Regions from separate parts of the Streptomyces sp. NPDC059247 genome, predicted to be linked through region 2. Evidence: predicted binding sites of a transcription regulator. Region 2 holds the regulator's gene; the other holds the start of a gene.
What was found. Region 2 encodes HspR, which represses chaperone genes until heat shock. Its sites were predicted from a motif close to TTGAGNNNNNNNNNCTCAA; they were not measured.
Positions count from the first base shown of each region.

Region 1 (4,417 bases), on a different contig from region 2:
CCTCCCAGAGTCCGCGCTTGGCCGTATGCCCGGAGTGCTGGCGGCGAAAGGGGCCCAGTTCCGGGCTGTCGTAGGTGCGGTAGTTGATTCGGATGCCGTAGTCGTTGATCGCCCGCCAGGCCACGGGCAGCAGTTCCAGGTAATCCTCCCTGCGCAGTACCAGCGGCAGGTAGCCGCAGGCTGCGACCAGCGAGGCGTACTTGTCGTTCGGTGACATCGGCTTCTTCGGCCGGAACGGATCGCGCAGGGCATCGTGCGGCCGGGCCTGCCATCCGGCCAGCAACCACTCGTCCAGCAGCTCCTGGAGTTCGGGAACTGTCCAGACGGCCCGGTCTTCGACTCGCTCGCCGCGGCGGGAGACGTCCCGCCCGGTGTAGCCAGCCAAGTGCTGGACAAACAGCGTGTTGATAGCGGAGAACGTCGCCTCAACGATCCCCTTGTCGGTCGGCGTGCGCGGGCGTGCTCTTTGGACCGAGACGCCGAGCCGGTCACAGGCCCGGATGAACGTATCGGAGATGAACACCTTCCCGCCGTCGATGACGACGGTGTCTGGCACGATCACCGGCTTCGCGGCGGCCTGCTCCATCCGTGTGTCCACGTCCATTAGCCGCCGATGCGGCATTCGCGAGGCCGCCATCCGCAGGGCGGAGGGCCAGCTCGGCCGCATGGGCTCGGGCACCAGCGTCCGTGCCAGCAGCAGCGAGGCGTCCACCGCCTTGGTGCCCATCGGCCTCAGCACTGCCGCGCAGATCGTGCGGGTGGCGACATCGACCGCGATCGTCAGATCCGCGCGGACGGTGAGCCCCGAATCGAGCACCACCATCACATCCAGTGGGGTGGAGTCGATCTGAACCTGTTCCCCGGGCCGGTCCGCGAACGACGGCGTGAACGGGCCAGCGGGCCGGTTCGCCGTCTGCCGGCGCGTTACCGCCGAGCCGAAGGTGTGCTTGCCCGCGGACAGCACTTCGATCAGCTTGTAGAAGGTGTTCTTGCTCGGCAGAGGCACGACCCCTTCGCCGTGGGTGGCCTCCACTAGCTTGATCACCCGGCGGATCAGGCGGGAGCGGGTTCCCGTTGAGACGTGAGTCTCGGCCTCCAGGGCCTCGTGGATCGCCGCCACCAGCCGGGCATCCGCACGGCCTGTCGCCTCCGGCATCCGCACCAACCGCTGATCAACCAGGCCCCAAAGCCCTTGACGGGCATAGCGTGCCCGCTTGCCCTGCACGGTGCGCAGACTCACCCCCAGCTCGTCCGCCTTCGCCTGGGCCCGCTCGACCAACGAACGCGACGCCGGGTCGTACTGCGGTCGCGGCGGCGCGCCTGGCTCGACACCGGCGGCCAGCCCCGTCTCGACCTCCACGATGTGGGCTTCCCACTCCTTTGCCGCTGCCTGCACCGGCTCCGGGAGCGTCGCCAGCAGCCCGAAAGGTTCCAGCGCGGGCAGCGGCTCGGCGCCGGTGACGGCGAAGTCTGGTGCAGCCATCAGGTGCGACGCCAGCACCACCGACTCCACTCCGGCCGCTGAGCGCAGCCGCACCGACGTGCCGAAGAGCGCCACCACCTGGTGGTCCGCGTCGTCGTAGGTGATCCAGTCGCCGGGTCGTAGAACGGCCTGGCCGTCAGCAGCCATCGGCCACCTCCGTAGACACCACCGTGGCGGCGTGCAGCGGAACCGTCACGCTCGCGGCCAGCTCGTGCGACCAGAGCAGATGGAACAGCACCGGCAGCACCGTGATCGGTTCCCCTGCTGCCGAAGCTCCGTCCATCAGCGGCTGTGGCTCAGTGAACACTTGCAGTAGCTCGGAGACCACCGGTTCCATGCGGTGCCGCGGATGCCGGTATCCGGCCAGCCACCGGACGTTGCGTACCACGATTGCGTCCGGTGCCCCCACCAGACGGAACTCCCACCCCACCTGATCACAGGCCGCCCGCGTCGCCTCGAACTTCGCCAGGTCCCTCGGCTTGCGCCGGTTTGCCGGACGGCAGTCGATTACGACCGCAGAGCCGTCGTCCCTACGGGCAAAGTAGTCCGGCGCATGCGAAATGCCCTTGCCCGACTCCGACTGCCAGAACAGCCAGAACGGCTGAGAGGAGATCCCGACCACTGACGGGTCGAAGTCCATCAGCATGACGTGATCGCGCTCCAGCCAGGACTCATACCCGATGTGGCCGCCGACCGTCGACGACCACCACAGCCCCGGAAGATGCCGCTGGCCCCGGTACGACTGAAACGTGCGTACTGGCGCGGCTTGCTCGAACCGCACTGCCCACACATCCGCAAACGGACGCCGAAGCTCCGACCCGCCCGGATCGATGTACGCGACCTCGAATCCCTCCGCCGGCGGTCCGGCAGTACCGCCCGGAAGTACCCCTAACGAATGCACCACGACTGGCTAACTCCACTGCGCGATGCAAGGTCACGCTGACCTATGCAAGATCACATGCAGAGTCAAAGTGACCTATGCAAGATCCATCGCTACAGGACAGGGCGCAAGTGATCGCTCAGAGCGAACGGGCGGTTGGGAACATTCCCCGGCTCACATGCATTGAGTGCACATAGCTCAACTTGACTGCCGAAGGGGAGATCATGGCTTCTGAGTCCAAGCCGTCCGTGGCGCTCACTCTGCCTGTGCTGCCGCTCGACGACGAGGTCGTGCTGCCCGGAATGGTGGTACCGCTCGACCTGTCCGACGCCGATGTGCGCGCCGCCGTCGAGGCCGCTCAGGCCGCCGCGCGGCCCGGGGCGGGCAAGCCCAGGGTGCTGCTCGTGCCCCGCGTCGACGGGACCTACGCGGGGACCGGTGTCCTCGGCACCGTCGAGCAGGTCGGACGGCTGTCCGACGGCGACCCCGGCGCCCTGATCCGGGGCATCGGCCGCGTCCGCATCGGCGCGGGCACCACCGGCCCCGGCGCCGCGCTCTGGGTCGAGGGCGGCACCGTAGAGGAGACCCTGCCCGACCCGCTCCCCGGCCAGGTCACCGACCTGATCAAGGAGTACAAGGCGCTGGCCACCAGCTGGCTCAAGAAGCGCGGTGCCTGGCAGGTGGTGGACCGCGTCCAGCAGATCGAGGGCGTCGGCGCCCTCGCCGACAACTCCGGGTACTCGCCCTTCCTCAGCGTCGAGCAGAAGGTCGCCCTCCTGGAGACCGCCGACCCGGTCGCCCGGCTGAAGCTCGCCACGGCCCAGCTCCGCGAACACCTCGCCGAGCAGGACGTCGCCGAGACCATCGCCAAGGACGTCCAGGAGGGCGTGGACAAGCAGCAGCGGGAGTTCCTGCTCCGCCGCCAGCTCGAAGCCGTGCGCAAGGAACTCCGGGACCTCAACGGCGAGGCCGAGGGCGACGAGTCCGACGACTACCGCGCCCGCGTGGAGGCCGCCGACCTGCCCGAGAAGGTCCGGGAGGCCGCCCTCAAGGAGGTCGAGAAGCTGGAGCGGTCCAGCGACCAGTCCCCCGAGGGCTCCTGGATCCGCACCTGGCTGGACACCGTCCTCGAACTGCCGTGGAACGAGCGGACCGAGGACCGGTACGACATTCGGGGCGCCCGTGCCGTCCTGGACGCCGAGCACGCGGGTCTGGACGACGTGAAGGAGCGCATCACCGAGTACCTGGCCGTCCGCAAGCGCCGTGCCGAGCGGGGTCTCGGGGTCGTCGGCGGGCGGCGCGGCGGGGCCGTCCTCGCCCTCGTCGGCCCGCCCGGCGTCGGCAAGACCTCCCTCGGCGAGTCCGTCGCCCACGCGATGGGCCGCGAGTTCGTCCGCGTCGCCCTCGGCGGCGTGCGGGACGAGGCCGAGATCCGGGGCCACCGGCGCACCTACGTCGGCGCGCTGCCCGGCCGTATCGTCCGGGCGATCAAGGAGGCCGGGTCCATGAACCCGGTGGTGCTGCTCGACGAGATCGACAAGGTCGGCTCCGACTTCCGGGGCGACCCGGCGGCGGCCCTCCTCGAAGTCCTCGACCCGGCGCAGAACCACACGTTCCGCGACCACTACCTGGAGGTCGAACTGGACCTCTCCGACGTCGTCTTCCTGGCGACCGCCAACGTCCTCGACGCCATCCCCGAGGCCCTCCTCGACCGGATGGAACTGGTCAGGCTCGACGGATACACGGAGGACGAGAAGGTCGTCATCGCCCGTGACCACCTGCTGCCCCGGCAGCTGGAGCGCGCGGGTCTGGCACCCGGCGAGGTCGTCCTGGAGGAGGCGAGCCTGCGGAGGCTGGCGGGCGAGTACACCCGCGAGGCCGGGGTCCGCACCCTGGAGCGGGCGATCTCCCGGCTGCTCCGCAAGATCGCGGCCCAGCACGAACTGGGCGACCGCGAGCTGCCGTTCACGGTCGGCCCGGACGATCTGAGGGACCTCATCGGGCGACCGCACCACGTGCCCGAGTCGGCGCAGGACCCGGCGGAGCGCAGGACC
Region 1 covers NZ_JBHYZW010000004.1:270,120-274,536, reverse strand. The annotation lists gene ACFXGN_RS11130 (Mu transposase C-terminal domain-containing protein) at 1-1,630, opposite strand, end outside; gene ACFXGN_RS11125 (TnsA-like heteromeric transposase endonuclease subunit) at 1,620-2,387, opposite strand; gene lon (endopeptidase La) at 2,588-4,417, shown strand, end outside.
Region 1: a site for HspR is predicted at 2,547-2,565, ahead of lon (endopeptidase La). Genes of this name have one in related genera too.

Region 2 (4,417 bases):
GCACGAACCATCCTGGTCATGGCCGATCTCCACCTCTTTTGATCACTACCTCCCCCCCGCGACTAAGACGATGGCTCACTCACGACCCTTTTCACCAGCCAACCCGGGCATCATGTTCCTGTAATTCATGACCCTGAGGGGGGTGCAAATGAGGCGAGAAGGCAACGAGTCCGGCCATAAGCACAGTCACGGTGAACTATGCGACCTGGGCAAGGAGCTCTACGCGAGCGCCCTGCGCACCGGCCGGATAGCCCGTGCCGACGCCGAAGCGGCCCCCTGCCTGAAGGAACTGTCCCTCCTGCACCCGGACCCGGACGACGGCGAATGGCTGCACCCGGTGCCGCCCTCGATCGCCCTCAACCAGTTGGTCCACCCCATCGAACGGGAGATACAGGTCCGGCGGCAGCACGCGATAGCCCTGGCCGACGCTTTCGAGCCGTTCATGGCCATCCACACCCAGGACCCCTCAGGCACCCAGGCCATCACCGTCCTCGAAGGCCTCAGCGTCATCAACGCCACGCTGGACCGCGTCATCGACGAGTGCACCACCGAGCTCCTCACCATCCAGCCCGGCAGCGGTCGCCGCCCCGAGACCCTCGAAGCCGCCCTCCGCAGACTCGCCCCCCTCCTCGACCGGGGTGTCCGGATGCGGACCCTCTACCAGCACACGGCCCGCCACCATCCGGCCACCCTCGCCTACGTCGAGCGGGTCGCCCCCTACGGGCTCGAACTGCGCACCCTGGAAGAGATCGTCGACCGGCTGATCATCGTCGACCGCAAGGTCGCCTTCGTGCCCGCGCGCAGCGACCGACAGGTCGCCCTCGAACTGCGCCACGAGGGCCTCGTCCAGTACCTCGTCGGCGTCTTCGACCAGTTCTGGCTGCACGGCGTCCCCTGGGAGGAAGTGATCCCCTACAGCCCCTCCGTGGACGGCATCGGCGGGGTCCAGCGCTCCATCGCCAAACTCCTCGTCGAGGGCCATGTCGACGAGGCCATCGCCCGTCGCCTCGGCATGAACGTGCGCACCTGCCGCGCCCACATCGCCAAGCTCGCCGCCACCCTCGGCAGCGGCAGCCGGGCCCAGCTCGGCTACCTCATCGCCCAGTCCGGCATCCTCGACCAGGACGCCTGACGGACCGGCCCGTCCCCCGGGGCCGCGCACCCCGCCAACCCCGGCCGCCCGGCCCCGCCCGTACCCCTCACCCCGCACTCCGCACTCCGCACTCCGCGCCGAACGGAACCACCGACCACCGTGTACGTACAGATCGACCTCGACGGGCCCGCCGGGACCCTGAGGGTCTCCGGGTACGGGCTGCCCACCGTGGAGCTCGTACGGGCCCCCGGGACCCGCCCCGACGCCCACACCCCCATCGGCGCCCGCAGGCCCGCGCTGCTCACGCTCACCGTCGACGGGGAACCGGCCGGGATCAGGCCCGCGCGCGGGCGGCTGCTCCGGCACTCCTACCGGGTGGACGCGCGCACCGACGGCGTCCACTACCGGCTGGTGCCCTGCGGGCGCGACACCAGTCGGCTGCTCAGGGACGGACGGCGGCTGGGCACCCTGATCCGCTCCGGCGGCGGCCTGGTCATCGACCGCTGGGAGGGCGCCCCCACCCCCCGCGACCGCGCCGTCGGCACCGCGCTGGCCGTCGCGTTCGGCACGGGGGCGGCCCCGTGGTGGGAGACGGTCGGCGGCATCGCGGCCGAACTCCTCCTCCCGTAGGGGCCGTCGCAGGGTCGCCGCAGGGCCTTTGTCGGGCCGTCGCAGAGCCGCCGGAGGGGCCAACGTGGGGGTCCCGCCCCGCCCCGCCGGGCCCGGAGACGCCGCGAGGCCCCTCCCCGGGTGGGGAAGGGGCCTCGCGGCATCCGGAAAGGGGCTCGCGCCCCCGGTCCTACTCGCTCCGCTTGGGACGCCAGACCACCAGCGCGCTCGTCTGCTGCACGTCCTGGTACGGCACCAGGTCGCGCCGGTACGAGGCGTGCACCTGGGCCTCGCGCTGCCGCATCGCCGCCGCGGCCCCGTCGACGGCCGCCGACAGCTCCGCGATCCGGCTCTGCAACGCCGCGACCTGGTGCTCCAGTTCGATGATCCGCTTGATCCCGGCCAGGTTGATGCCCTCGTCCTGCGACAGCTGCTGCACCTGACGGAGCAGCTCGATGTCACGGGCCGAGTAGCGCCTGCCCCGGCCGGCCGTACGGTCCGGGGAGACCAGACCGAGCCGGTCGTACTGCCGCAGGGTCTGCGGATGCAGACCCGAGAGCTGGGCCGCCACCGAGATGACGTACACCGGCGACTCGTCGGTCAGTTCGTACGGATTGCGTCGGCGTCCGTCCACCGGGTCACGCTCCCTTCGCGGCCTGGAACAGCTCTGCCCGGGGGTCCTCCGAGGCGGTCGCCTCGCGGTAGGTCTCCAGGGCCTCACGTGCCTTGTCGTCCAGTTCCCTCGGCACCGCGACCTCGACCGTCACGAGGAGGTCGCCCCGGGTGCCGTCCTTGCGGACCGCGCCCTTGCCACGGGCGCGCATGGTCCGGCCGTTCGGGGTGCCCGCGGGCAGCTTGAGGGTGACCGGGGGTCCGCCGAGCGTCGGCACCTTGACCTCGCCGCCGAGCGCCGCCTCCGCGAAGGAGACCGGCACGGTCACGGTGAGGTTGTCGTCCTTGCGGCCGAAGACCGGGTGGGCGTCGACGTGCACGACGACGTACAGGTCGCCGTTCTGCCCGCCGCGCTCGCCCGGCGCTCCCTTGCCCCGCAACCGGATCTTCTGGTTGTCGCTCACGCCCGCCGGGATGCGGACCTGCATGGTCCGCGAGGACTTGGCGCGCCCGCTGCCCTTGCAGACCTCGCAGGGGTTCTCCGCGATCAGACCGCGGCCCTTGCAGTCCACGCACGGGTCGGTCAGCGAGAAACCGCCGCCGCTGCCGCGCGAGACCTGCCCGGTGCCGACACAGGTCGGGCAGACCCGGGGGGTGCCGTTCTTGTCGCCGGTGCCGGAGCACGCGGTGCACGGCTGCTGGCTGGACATCCGCAGCGGCACGGTGGCGCCCTCGATGGCCTCGGTGAAGCTGAGCGTCACCTCGGACTCGATGTCCTGGCCCCGCCGGGGCTGGGTGCGGGGACCCGCTCCGCCGCCCCGGTTGAACAGTCCGCCGAAGACGTCCCCGATCCCGCCACCGCCGCCGCCGAAGCCACCGGCCCCGCCCTGGGCGCCCCCGAAGAGGTCGCCCAGGTCGAAGTTGAACGAGCCGCCGCCCCCGGGGCCACCGGCCCGCAGGCCGCCGTTCCCGAAGAGGGCGCGGGCCTCGTCGTACTCCTTGCGCTTCTTGGGGTCGCCGATGACGTCGTTCGCCTCGGAGATCTCCTTGAAGCGCTCCTCGGCCCTGGCGTCGCCCTTGTTGGCGTCCGGGTGGTTCTCGCGGGCGAGCTTCCGGTACGCCTTCTTGATCTCGGCCTCGGTGGCGTCCTTGGGGACGCCGAGGACCTTGTAGTAGTCCTTCTCGACGAAGTCCTTCGTGCTCATCGACGTCCCTCCTTCCGGACTGCTCCGGTGTTCGTCCCTGCTCCGGTGGTCACCGGGGTTCCGGTGACCACCGTGGTGGAGAGCGGTGCGTCACCCCTCGTCGGGGGCACCGCTCTCCTCGTCGGCGGACGGCTTCGCGTCGTCCTTGGCCGGTGCCGCGCCCGGCTGGGGCTCGGCGACGGCCACGCGGGCGGGCCGGATGGTCCGCTCGCCGATCCGGTACCCCGGCTGCAGGATCGCCACGCACGTCGTCTCCGTGACGTCCGGCGCGTACGAGTGCATCAGGGCCTCGTGGATCGTCGGGTCGAAGGGCTCGCCCTCCTTGCCGAACTGCTGCAGACCCATCTTGGCGACGACGGTCTCCATCGATTCGGCGACCGACTTGAACCCGCCCACGAGCTCGCCGTGGTCCCGGGCCCGGCCGACGTCGTCGAGCACGGGAAGGAGCTCGGACAGGAGGTTCGCGACGGCGATCTCCTTGACCGTGATCCGGTCCCGCTCCACGCGGCGGCGGTAGTTCTGGTATTCGGCCTGGAGCCGCTGGAGGTCCGCGGTGCGCTCGTCGAGCGCGGTACGGGTCTGGTCCAGCTGCGCCAGCAGGGCTACGTCCGTAGCGTCCCCGGCCGGGGCCGCCCCGTCCGCCTTGTCGGCGGGAGCGGCGGCCTCGGTCTCCTCGGGCGTGCCGTCGGCGGGGACTTCGGGCTTCTCCTCGAAGCCCGGGGTCTCCTCCGACATCAGGCAGCGCCGCCCTTCGGCTTGTCCTCGTCCACGATCTCGGCGTCGACGACGTCGTCGTCGGCCTTGGCCTGACCGGCGTCGCCGCCCGCGGCCTGCGCGGCCTGGGCGTCGGCGTACAGCGCCTGGCCGAGCTTCTGGGAGACGGCCGCGACCTTCTCGG
Region 2 covers NZ_JBHYZW010000002.1:460,066-464,482, reverse strand. The annotation lists gene ACFXGN_RS06040 (hypothetical protein) at 1-20, opposite strand, end outside; gene ACFXGN_RS06035 (helix-turn-helix transcriptional regulator) at 149-1,132, shown strand; gene ACFXGN_RS06030 (hypothetical protein) at 1,253-1,723, shown strand; gene ACFXGN_RS06025 (heat shock protein transcriptional repressor HspR) at 1,893-2,336, opposite strand; gene dnaJ (molecular chaperone DnaJ) at 2,341-3,519, opposite strand; gene grpE (nucleotide exchange factor GrpE) at 3,610-4,254, opposite strand; gene dnaK (molecular chaperone DnaK) at 4,254-4,417, opposite strand, start outside.